DNA from 3 places in the Arthrobacter sp. 7Tela_A1 genome. Region 1 is predicted to be linked to each of the others. Evidence: predicted binding sites of a transcription regulator. Region 1 holds the regulator's gene; each other region holds the start of a gene.
What was found. Region 1 encodes LexA, which represses DNA repair genes until DNA is damaged. Its sites were predicted from a motif close to TCGAACANNTGTTCGA; they were not measured.

Region 1 (3,275 bases):
CCAGATAGCCGGCGAGGCGGGTTCGAAGTTCAGTGAATTCGCGGTCCGGGTAGCGGTTCAGTCCCGAGGCGGCCCGCTGGACGGAGGCGGTGATTGCGTCCTGCACCTCTTGCGGCAGGCCATGGGTGTTTTCGTTGACGTTCAGCAGGATGGGGACATCCAGCTGCGGCGCACCGTAGGGGGTCAGCCCCCGGAGATCGTCGCGCAGGGGAAGGCGGTTCAGTTTTTCCAGCTGTTCAGTCACCAGTACAGCTTAAGGCGCACGCCGCCGGTGAACAGAATCCGTGTAGCCCGGTGACGGGCCCCAGCGGCAGAACGACCCGAAAACGCAGTTAGCCGGCGACCGGAATGTAGAGCTGCGCCCCTGCCGGGACCACGGCGTCGGACAGATTGTTCAGTTCCATAATGTCGGCCACGACGGTCCGCGGATCCTGCTCGGGCGCATATTCGGCGGCCAGACCCCAGAGGGTGTCACCGGTGCTGACGCTCACCTGCTGGGTGCGGGTCAGGTCTCCGCCACCACCCGCGGCCAGTGCGGGCGCTGTGAAGAACCCGACAAAGGTCAGGAGGGCGGCGCCGCCAAACATGATCGGGGCACCAATAAGCAGCAGGCGACCCCGTCGCGTCAGGCGAAGCGGGGCGGGGGCTTGCTGTTCCACCGGCTGGTGGGCGGTGCGTGCTGCCGAGAGCTGGGCTGTCATGGCAAAACCTTTCCGGAGCGGGAGCCTGCTTATTCCGGTGCTGCTGCACCGGCCTGGGCGGGTTCGAAACTGGGTTCGAACAGTTGGCGACCTTGAATCGAACATGTATTCGATCCCTTCTGTTCCTTTTCTAGCATCTATCTACGAACGATGTCGAGACTCACTCGAACAAATGTTTGAAAATGACCCTCCGCTCCCCTAGCGTGGATACCGGCGGTGTCACTTGTTTATCGTTCGGACTCAGGCAACCACCCGCCACTGACATTGCCGACATTGCCGCCCTCCGGTTCGCCGGAACACTCGAAGGGAAGCCGAAGTGCCCCGTAGGAACAACTCCGAAGGCAGGAGCGCTGCCGCGGCCGCCGCCGATGCCCCGCGGCCCCGGTCCCTGACTCCCCGGCAGAAGAAGATCCTCGAAACCATCCAGGCGTCCGTCAGCACCAACGGCTACCCGCCCTCCATGCGCGAGATCGGTGACACGGTCGGCCTGGCCAGCCTCTCAAGCGTCACGCACCAGCTCAGCCAGCTGGAAAAGATGGGCTACATCCGCCGTGACCCCAAACGACCCCGGGCCATGGAGATCCTTGTGCCGCTGCTCATGCACACCGAGCGGGGCACGGGTTCCGCCGCCGGCGACGCGTCAGCGCCTGCGGCCGATGCACGAACGGCATCCAACGTCACGGAACTGACGACGGCGGTGGACACGGCAATGGTGCCGCTGGTCGGCAGGATCGCGGCCGGTGGTCCGATCCTGGCGGACCAGGTCGTGGAAGAAATGATCCCGCTGCCCCGGCAGCTGGTCGGGCACGGCGAGCTGTTCATGCTGCGCGTCTCCGGAGACTCCATGGTGGACGCGGCCATCTGTGACGGCGACTGGGTAGTGGTCCGCCGCCAGCAGACGGCCGAGAACGGTGATATCGTCGCCGCCCTGCTCGATGACGAAGCAACCGTAAAGACCTTCCGCCAGCGCAACGGCCACACCTGGCTGCTGCCGCAGAACACGCGCTACGAACCGATCATGGGAGACCACGCCACCATCATGGGCAAGGTTGTCTCGGTGATGCGTTCCCTCTAGGAACGCATCACGCAAAAGCCCGTCCTCCGCTGTGTTCCAGCGAAGGACGGGCTTCGTTCCTGCGACGTTCTTGTGCAGGGTCCGTCAGGATTTCACGCCCGTCTTCTCCCCCGCCTGGGCCGCCCGCAGCCGTTCCAGGATGCCGAGCGCCACGGTACGGTCGGTGGTGCTCCAGAACGGCGGCAGTGCCGCACGCAGGAATCCGCCGTAGCGGGCAGTGGCCAGCCGTGAATCCAGGACGGCGACCATGCCGCGGTCCCCGGCTGCACGGATCAGTCGGCCGGCACCCTGCGCAAGCCGCACGGCTGCGTGCGTCGCTGACACCGTCATGAAGCCGTTGCCGCCTGCTTTAGCCACAGCACGGGTACGTGCCGTCATCAGCGGGTCATCGGGACGCGGGAACGGGATGCGGTCGATCACGACCAGGCGGCACGACCCACCCGGAACATCGACTCCCTGCCACAGCGACATAGTGCCGAACAGGCAGGTGGCGTCCTCCTCCGCGAACTGCTTGACCAGACCCGACATGGACGATTCCCCCTGGCACAGGATCGGAAAATCGACCTTGGGCCGCAGGGCAGCGGCGGCTTCTTCGGCAGCACGGCGGGAGGAGAACAGTCCAAGCGCCCCTCCGCCCGAGGCCTTGAGCAGCGCTTCCAGTTCTTCCAGCTGCGCAGGGGACGTACCGCGGTCGGGCTTAGGCAGGTTCTTGGCGACGTACAGGACGCCTTGGCGCGGGTAGTCGAAGGGGCTGCCGACGTCGGAGCCCGTCCATTGGGGTGCCGCTGCACCCACGAGTCCCAGGCCGCCTGCCACCGGACCGAACTCGGAACCAATAGCCAGCGTGGCTGAGGTCAGGATGACGGTGTGGCCGTCGAACAGTCCGTCCCTGAGCCGGCCGGCTACGGAGAGCGGCGCGACATTCACGGTGGCGGGCGCGTCATCGTCGGGCGGCGAATAACCCTCCCCCGGAGAGAAGGTGCTCGGCCTGGAAGCCCATACGACTTCGCCGGCATCCGGAGCGGACACCAGCCGTTCACACACTTCCAGCACACCCAGCAGGCGCGAGCGGGCCATCTGCCGTCCGCCGTCTCCGGCGTCTCCGCCCTCGGGCTTTGAATCGGAGAGCGCCACACGGCATGCTTCCCGGACCCGTCCGACGGCTAGTTCCTGCTCGCCGTTCAGGCCCGACGGCAGCAGGCCGGCCGGAACGCCTTCCATGGAAGCGTCGAAGGCGCGTCCGGCTGCTGCCAGCTCCTCGACCGAAGCGGAGGTGTGCTTGCGGGCGGCGGTGACTGCGGCACTGATGACGGTGCCGGAGAGCTGGCCGGTCACCGCTCCCGTCACCCGGTCCTGCAGTTCGTGGGCCTCGTCGATGACAACGACGTCGTAGTCCGGCAGCACTGCGAGGCCCTCGAAGGCGCTGATCGCGAGCATGGCGTGGTTAGTGATGACCAGGTCGGCGACGGCAGCTTTGGCTCTGGCACGTTCGCTGAAGC
Region 2 (3,275 bases), on a different contig from region 1:
TGGGCAGGATCATCAGCATGGGCCTGGGGATCATCCGCAACCACCATCTGCAGCTGCCCCGCGAAATAGCCCTGCTCCTGCGCATGCTCATCATGACTGAGGGGATGGGCGAAGTGCTGGATCCCGAATTCAGCATGGGCAAGACCCTTGCGCCATATGCCAAGCGGATGACCATGGAGCAGCTAAACCCGGTCAACTATGCGAAGCGCCTCGGCAAAGCCGGGGGAGAACTGCTGGACCTCGGGGCGGAGCTGCCGGGCCAGCTCCAGCGGCTGGTCAATACGCTGGACTTCGAAGGCATGGAGGTGCACCTGCGTGCCGGGGACCTCGTTCCGCTGGTGGAGCGCCTGGAACGCGTGGGCAACAGGATGGTGGCAGCAATTTTTGCAGCGGCTTTTATCCGGGGCGTGGGCGAATTGACGCTGGGCGACGCCGACCGCTGGCGTGGCTGGCAGGCTCCGCTCATGGGCGCCGGACTTGCGTCAACGGGCGTTCTGGGCGGTTACCTTGCCTGGTCGGCACGTAAACAGCGGCGGCTGGACGCCGGGTAGCCAAAGAAGAATGGCCGGCCACCGCATGCTGCGGTAGCCGGCCATTCCTGCGGTGAACTCAGCGCTTGCCGAGATCCGCCGTCGGGGTCCGGAAGGACTCCTTTGCGGTCAGGGCGGAGATGGAGGCGATCAGGCAGATAGCTGCGGTGAACCAGCTGATCACGACCCAGCCGCCGGGCTGCAGGCCACCCAGGGCAGCCACGATGGACGGCGCGAAGCCTGCCATGAGGAAGCCGAGCTGGGTGCCGATGGCCAGGCCGGAGAAACGGACCTTGGCGCTGAACATTTCAGCGTAGAAGGACGGCCAGACAGCGTTCGCAGCAGCGTAACCGCAGCCGAAGACCACCACGGAGAGGGCGAACTGCAGCAGCGAGTTGCCGGATTCCATGGAGAGCAGGTAGAACGGCATCACGATGGCGCTGGACAGTGCGCCGTAGATGAAGACCGGTTTCCGGCCGAAGCGGTCCGCCGCCATGCCGAACAGCGGCTGCGTGAACAACGCGGTGATATTACCTGCGACGACCAGCCACAGCGTGATGGTGGCGTCAACGTTGCCCACCTCGGTGCCGTACTTGATGGCCAGGGTGCCGTAGACGGTGGAGACTGCGGCGATGAAGGCGCAGCAGATAACGCGCAGCACATCGCGCCAGTGGTGCTTCATCAGGTCGCCGACGGGAAGCTTGGAGATCTCGTTGTTCGCCTTGGCTTCCTGGAAGGTCGGCGTCTCGTGCAGGGTGCGGCGGATAAAGAACGTCACGATGACGACGACGGCGCTGAGCCAGAACGGGATGCGCCAGCCGATGCTGTACTTGATGTCGTCCGGCAGTGCCATGACCGGGATGAAGACCATGGCAGCAAGGATCTGGCCGCCCTGCGTACCGGTAAGGGTCCAGGAGGTGAAGAACGCACGGCGGCCGTCAGGCGCGTGCTCAAGTGTCATGGAGCTGGCACCGGCCTGCTCTCCGGCAGCGGAAAGACCCTGGGCCAGGCGGCAGAGGACCAGGAGTGTGGGCGCCCACCAGCCAATGGTGCTGAAGCTCGGCAGGCAGCCGATGAGGAACGTTGAGGCACCCATGAGGATCAGGGTGAACATCAGGATTTTCTGGCGGCCGACACGGTCGCCGAAGTGGCCCAGGATGACCGCGCCGACGGGGCGGGCGATGTAGGCAAAACCGAAGGTGGCGAGTGACATGATGCTCGCCTGTGCATCCGCGTCCGGGAAGAAGACGTGCGGGAAGATCAGTGATGCCGCGGTGCCAAAGATGAAGAAGTCGTAGTACTCAACCGCGCTGCCCATGAAGCTTGCCGCGGCGGCCTTCTTCGGGGTCTTTGCGGTGGCTGAAGCGGTCTGTGCAGGCACAGCGCTCATGGGGCCTCCAGGTAGTGATGTGTGCGTAAAACGCACAATTGTTTTTCATGCGAACACCACAAGTTATACCGGCGGGTAGTGAGACGCAAGCCATATGTGCGCATTACGCACAATTGTGCAAAGTGTGAACAGCCGGTACCGTTGGCGTTGCCCGGTTTACGGGCGCCGAAGGGAGAACCACTTGAGCACCACCACTGAATCCCTGCTCGTCGGATTGATTGGCGACGGGATCACCGCATCGCTGACTCCGCCCATGCATGAACGGGAAGCAGCTGCGTGCGGGCTTCACTATCTGTACCGGCCAGTGGACCTCGCCGTGAACGGCCGTTCCGCCGACGAGGTCGGGGACCTTTTGCGCTACGGGCGGGATCTCGGCTTCAACGCCTTTAACATTACGCACCCGTGCAAGCAGCTGGTCCTGAAGCACCTGGACGAGATTTCCGACGACGCTGCCCGGCTGGGTGCTGTGAACACTGTCCTGATCCAGGACGGGCGCTTTATCGGCCACAACACGGATTACTCCGGTTTTGCCACCGCCCTGGCCCAGGGACTGCCGGATGCTGCACTGGACGAAGTGGTGCAGCTGGGCGCCGGCGGCGCCGGCGCTGCAGTTGCCTACGCGCTGCTTAAGGCAGGCACACGGGAACTGACCCTCATCGACCTGGATCCGGAACGGACGCGTGAACGCGCCGCGGCCCTGGCCGGTCTCTTCCCGGATGCGGTTGTCCGCCCCGGCAGCCGCGAAGATCTTGCACCGGCCCTGTCCTCTGCGAACGGATTCGTTCAGGCAACGCCCGTGGGAATGCATTCGCATCCCGGCCTGCCGGTGGACCCGGAACTGCTCCGGCCCCAGACCTGGGTGGCAGACGTGATCTACCGTCCCGTCCGCACGCAGCTGGTTGACGCCGCTGAAGCGCGCGGCTGCAGGGTGCTCGACGGCGGACACATGGCGGTGGGACAGGCTGTGGATGCCTTCCGGCTCATCTCGGGTGTTGAACCTGATGCTGCCCGCATGCGGGCCCATTTCCTGGAACTGGTCAACAGCGGCCGCTGAGCCGCCTTCGAAAGGACTCCATGCGCACCTCTATTGCCACGGTCTGCCTCAGCGGCACGCTGGAAGACAAACTGCGCGCCTGCGCGGCTGCCGGTTTCGACGGCGTGGAGATCTTCGAACAGGACCTGGTGGTGAGCCCCTCCAGCCCCGAACAGATCCGCAGCCTGGCCGCCGGCCTGGGCTTGACGCTGGACCTTTACCAGCCCTTCCGGGACTTCGAAGGGGTGACCGAGGACCTGCTGGAGGAGAACCTCCGCCGCGCCGAGGCGAAGTTCCGGCTGATGGACCGGATGGGCATCGA
Region 3 (3,275 bases), on a different contig from region 1:
GATTTGGTTTCCCCGCGGGAACGCGGACGGTACATGGGCCTGATCGGTGCGGCGTTTGGCCTGGCTTCAGTCGGCGGGCCGCTGCTGGGCGGCTGGATCACCGATTCCTGGTCCTGGCGGTGGGTCTTCTACATCAACGTGCCCATCGGCGCGGTGGCGCTCGCCGTCGTCATCACCTCCCTGCACCTGCCGCGGCACGGCGGGGTGCGCCCGCGCCTGGACTACCTGGGAGCGGCACTGCTGGCGGCGGCTTCGACCGCGCTGATCCTCGTGACCAGCTGGGGCGGGACAACCTATGAGTGGTCCAGCCCGCAGATCCTGGGCCTTTCCGCTGCTGCCCTGGTGGCCGGAGGTGCCTTCGTGTGGGCGGAATCCCTGGCATCGGAGCCGATCCTGCCGCTGGGCCTGTTCCGGATGCGGAACTTCCTGGTACCTGTGCTGGCGGGTATCGCCGTCGGAATTGCCATGTTCTCCACCATTTCCTACCTCCCTACTTTCCTGCAGATGGTGGGAGGGGCCAGCGCCACGCAGTCTGGCCTCATGATGCTGCCGATGATGGGAGGGCTGCTGCTGACCTCCATTGGAACCGGCCAGCTGATTTCGCGCACCGGCCGGTACAAGATCTACCCCGTTGCGGGGTGCGCCGCGGTGATCTGCGGGCTGCTGCTGCTGTCCCGCATTTCGGCCGAGACCCCCTACTGGTTCACGGCCGTGGGGATGGCGGTCCTGGGCATGGGGATCGGGGCGCTGCTGCAGAACCTCGTCCTGATTGTGCAGAACAGCGTGCCGCCCCGGACCATGGGAACGGCGATCTCCTCAGCCAACTACTTCCGCCAGATCGGTGCGTCCTTCGGTATTGCGGCGTTCGGGTCCATCTTCGTGAACCGGCTGACGGACCAGCTGGCCGGGGCTCCCGCAGGTGCCGCGGACGCCATTCCGGGAGGGAGCATCAACTCGCTGACCCCGGCCCTGCTGCAGAGCCTGCCCCAGCAGGCCAAAGAGGTGATCGCTTCAGCGTTCGGACAGGCCATGCCCCCGATCTTCCTGCTCAGCGTGCCGATCGTGGCCGCCGGCGGGGTGCTGTGCCTGTTCATTCAGGAGATACCGCTCTCCAGGCAGACCCGGGTTGAGGCAGCGTCGGAATGAGTCCGGCACAGGACTCCCACCAGGTTCCTAGGCACAGCCGGGCCCATTGTCAGACTGGAGCCGTACACTGGAGTTCGAATATATGTTCGAATATTTTCAGCCAGGTGTTTCAGCCTGGCCTAGGCACGTGGAGGGGCAGCCGTGGGACTTTTCAGCGAAGCAATAGAGGTGGTGTGTTCTCCGGCGGGCATCCCGCTGCGGCTTACCTGGCAGGGGAGGACCTACAAGGTCGCAGCCAATCCAGTGCGCTGGTATGAGCGCCGCAGCTGGTGGGAGGAAGAACCCCGGGCAGAACGCGGGCACGGGGCCGGGCTGGTGGACTCGGAGATCTGGCGGGTGCAGGCACGCCTGAACCCACGCTCCGCGCTGCGCACCCTGGATATCTCCCGGCAGACTGCCTCCAATACCTGGCGGCTGATCCGGATCCATGACGCCCTGCGGGAAAGCGCCTAGCGTCCTGCCGCCATGAGCTTCACCCATCTCCACGCCGCTACCGCGTTCAGCGCCCACTACGGCACGTCCTGGCCGGATGAACTGGCCCGGGCCGCCGCGGCCGACGGTGCTGACGCGCTGGCCTGCACCGACAGGGACGGCCTGTACGGCACGGTCAAACACCTGCGTGCCTGCATGGATGCCGGTATCGACCCGGTCGTCGGCGTGGACCTCGCCATCCTGGACAGTGAAGGCAAAGACGCCGCCGTCACCGGGAGGGTAGTGATCCTGGCCCACGGGCATAACGACGGCGCCGGATACCATGCGCTGTGCCGGCTGATTTCCGATGCACACGCCGGCACGTCTCCTTCCCGCGGCAGGGCAGGCCGCCCGGCCAGGATCACGCTGGAACAGCTCGCCTCCCGGTCGGTTGGAAAGGACGGGGAACCGCTGCTCACTGTCCTGGTGGGTCCCTACTCGGACGTCGGACGAGCCATGCGCAGCCGCAGCTACGCCGTCGCGCGCACTCTGTTTCGCCGCTGGCTGGCGGTTGTGCCACGTGCGGCGCTCGCCGTTGAGGTGGTCACCCACCTCAGCGCCCCGGGGGCAAACCTCAGCCTGGCCCACGCAGTACGGATGCTCCGGCTCTCCGATGAGATGAACATTCCCGCCGTGCTGACCAACGCCGTGCGCTATGTGGATGAAGACGGAGCAGCTACGGCAGACGTGCTCGACGCCGCACGTGCCCTGACCTCCATGGGGCAGCTGGCTGACCTGCAGCCCAACGGCCAGGGCTGGCTGAAGTCCGGGAAGCAGATGGCCGCGCTCGCAGCGGAAATCAGCCATGAAGCCGGTTACGGGCGTTCCGGTGCAGCGAAACTGCTCGCCGGCACGGAGGCGCTCGCCGATTCCTGCCGTATCGACCCGGCGTCGGACATGGGATGGAAGCAGCCGGTGGTGCCGGAGGCATCGGTCATCGGGATTGACGCCGAACCGGGCCTGGAGCTGCGCGGACGCTGCGAAGCCGGAATTGGCAGGCGCTTCGGCCATCTGGATTCCACCGCGGAAGCGGCCATGCGCAACCGGCTCGAACACGAGCTGGGCATTATCGAACGGCTCGGGTTCGCGTCCTATTTCCTGACCGTCGCCGAAGTCTCCACGATGATTCGGGAGATGGGGGTGCGGGCAGCAGCCCGTGGGTCCGGAGCCTCCTCCCTGGTGAACTACCTGCTCGGAGTCAGCCACGTGAACCCGCTGGCACATGACCTCATCTTCGAGCGGTTCCTGTCCCGGGACCGTTCCACCCTGCCGGACATCGACATTGACGTGGAAAGCGCCGAACGGCACAACGTCTACCACCGCATCTTCCAACGCTTCGGGGCTCAGCGGGTGACCCTGATGAGCATGCAGAACGGATACCGGGCACGCGGGGCGGTGCGCGACGCCGGTATGGCCCTGGGCCTTCCCGAAGAGGAGGTCGGCGCCGTCGCGAAGGCCCTGTGGCGCTTCTCTGCCAGCCACTTCCGTGAGGCGCTCGCAGAGAAACCCGAGCTGCGGGACGTTGCCGAGGCAGTGCAGCAGAACCGCCAGCTGGATCTGCTGGTGGACCTCACGGAGCGGCTGGACCGACTGCCACGGCATATCTCCATGCATCCGTGCGGGGTCATCCTGGGAGATACATCCCTGCTGGACCGCAC

Region 2: the regulator LexA is predicted to act here: its motif matches at 1,951-1,966, upstream of TVB01_RS07515 (shikimate dehydrogenase).
Region 3: the regulator LexA is predicted to act here: its motif matches at 1,221-1,236, upstream of TVB01_RS03660 (DUF6504 family protein).

Annotation. Positions count from the first base shown of each region.
Region 1 covers NZ_JAXIOO010000001.1:145,528-148,802, reverse strand. The annotation lists gene TVB01_RS00720 (histidinol-phosphate transaminase) at 1-244, opposite strand, end outside; gene TVB01_RS00715 (LysM peptidoglycan-binding domain-containing protein) at 333-701, opposite strand; gene lexA (transcriptional repressor LexA) at 1,090-1,776, shown strand; gene TVB01_RS00705 (ATP-dependent DNA helicase) at 1,861-3,275, opposite strand, start outside.
Region 2 covers NZ_JAXIOO010000013.1:7,352-10,626, forward strand. The annotation lists gene TVB01_RS07505 (ABC1 kinase family protein) at 1-551, shown strand, start outside; gene TVB01_RS07510 (MFS transporter) at 610-1,920, opposite strand; gene TVB01_RS07515 (shikimate dehydrogenase) at 2,102-2,974, shown strand; gene TVB01_RS07520 (bifunctional sugar phosphate isomerase/epimerase/4-hydroxyphenylpyruvate dioxygenase family protein) at 2,995-3,275, shown strand, end outside.
Region 3 covers NZ_JAXIOO010000005.1:101,078-104,352, forward strand. The annotation lists gene TVB01_RS03655 (MDR family MFS transporter) at 1-1,146, shown strand, start outside; gene TVB01_RS03660 (DUF6504 family protein) at 1,288-1,599, shown strand; gene TVB01_RS03665 (DNA polymerase III subunit alpha) at 1,612-3,275, shown strand, end outside.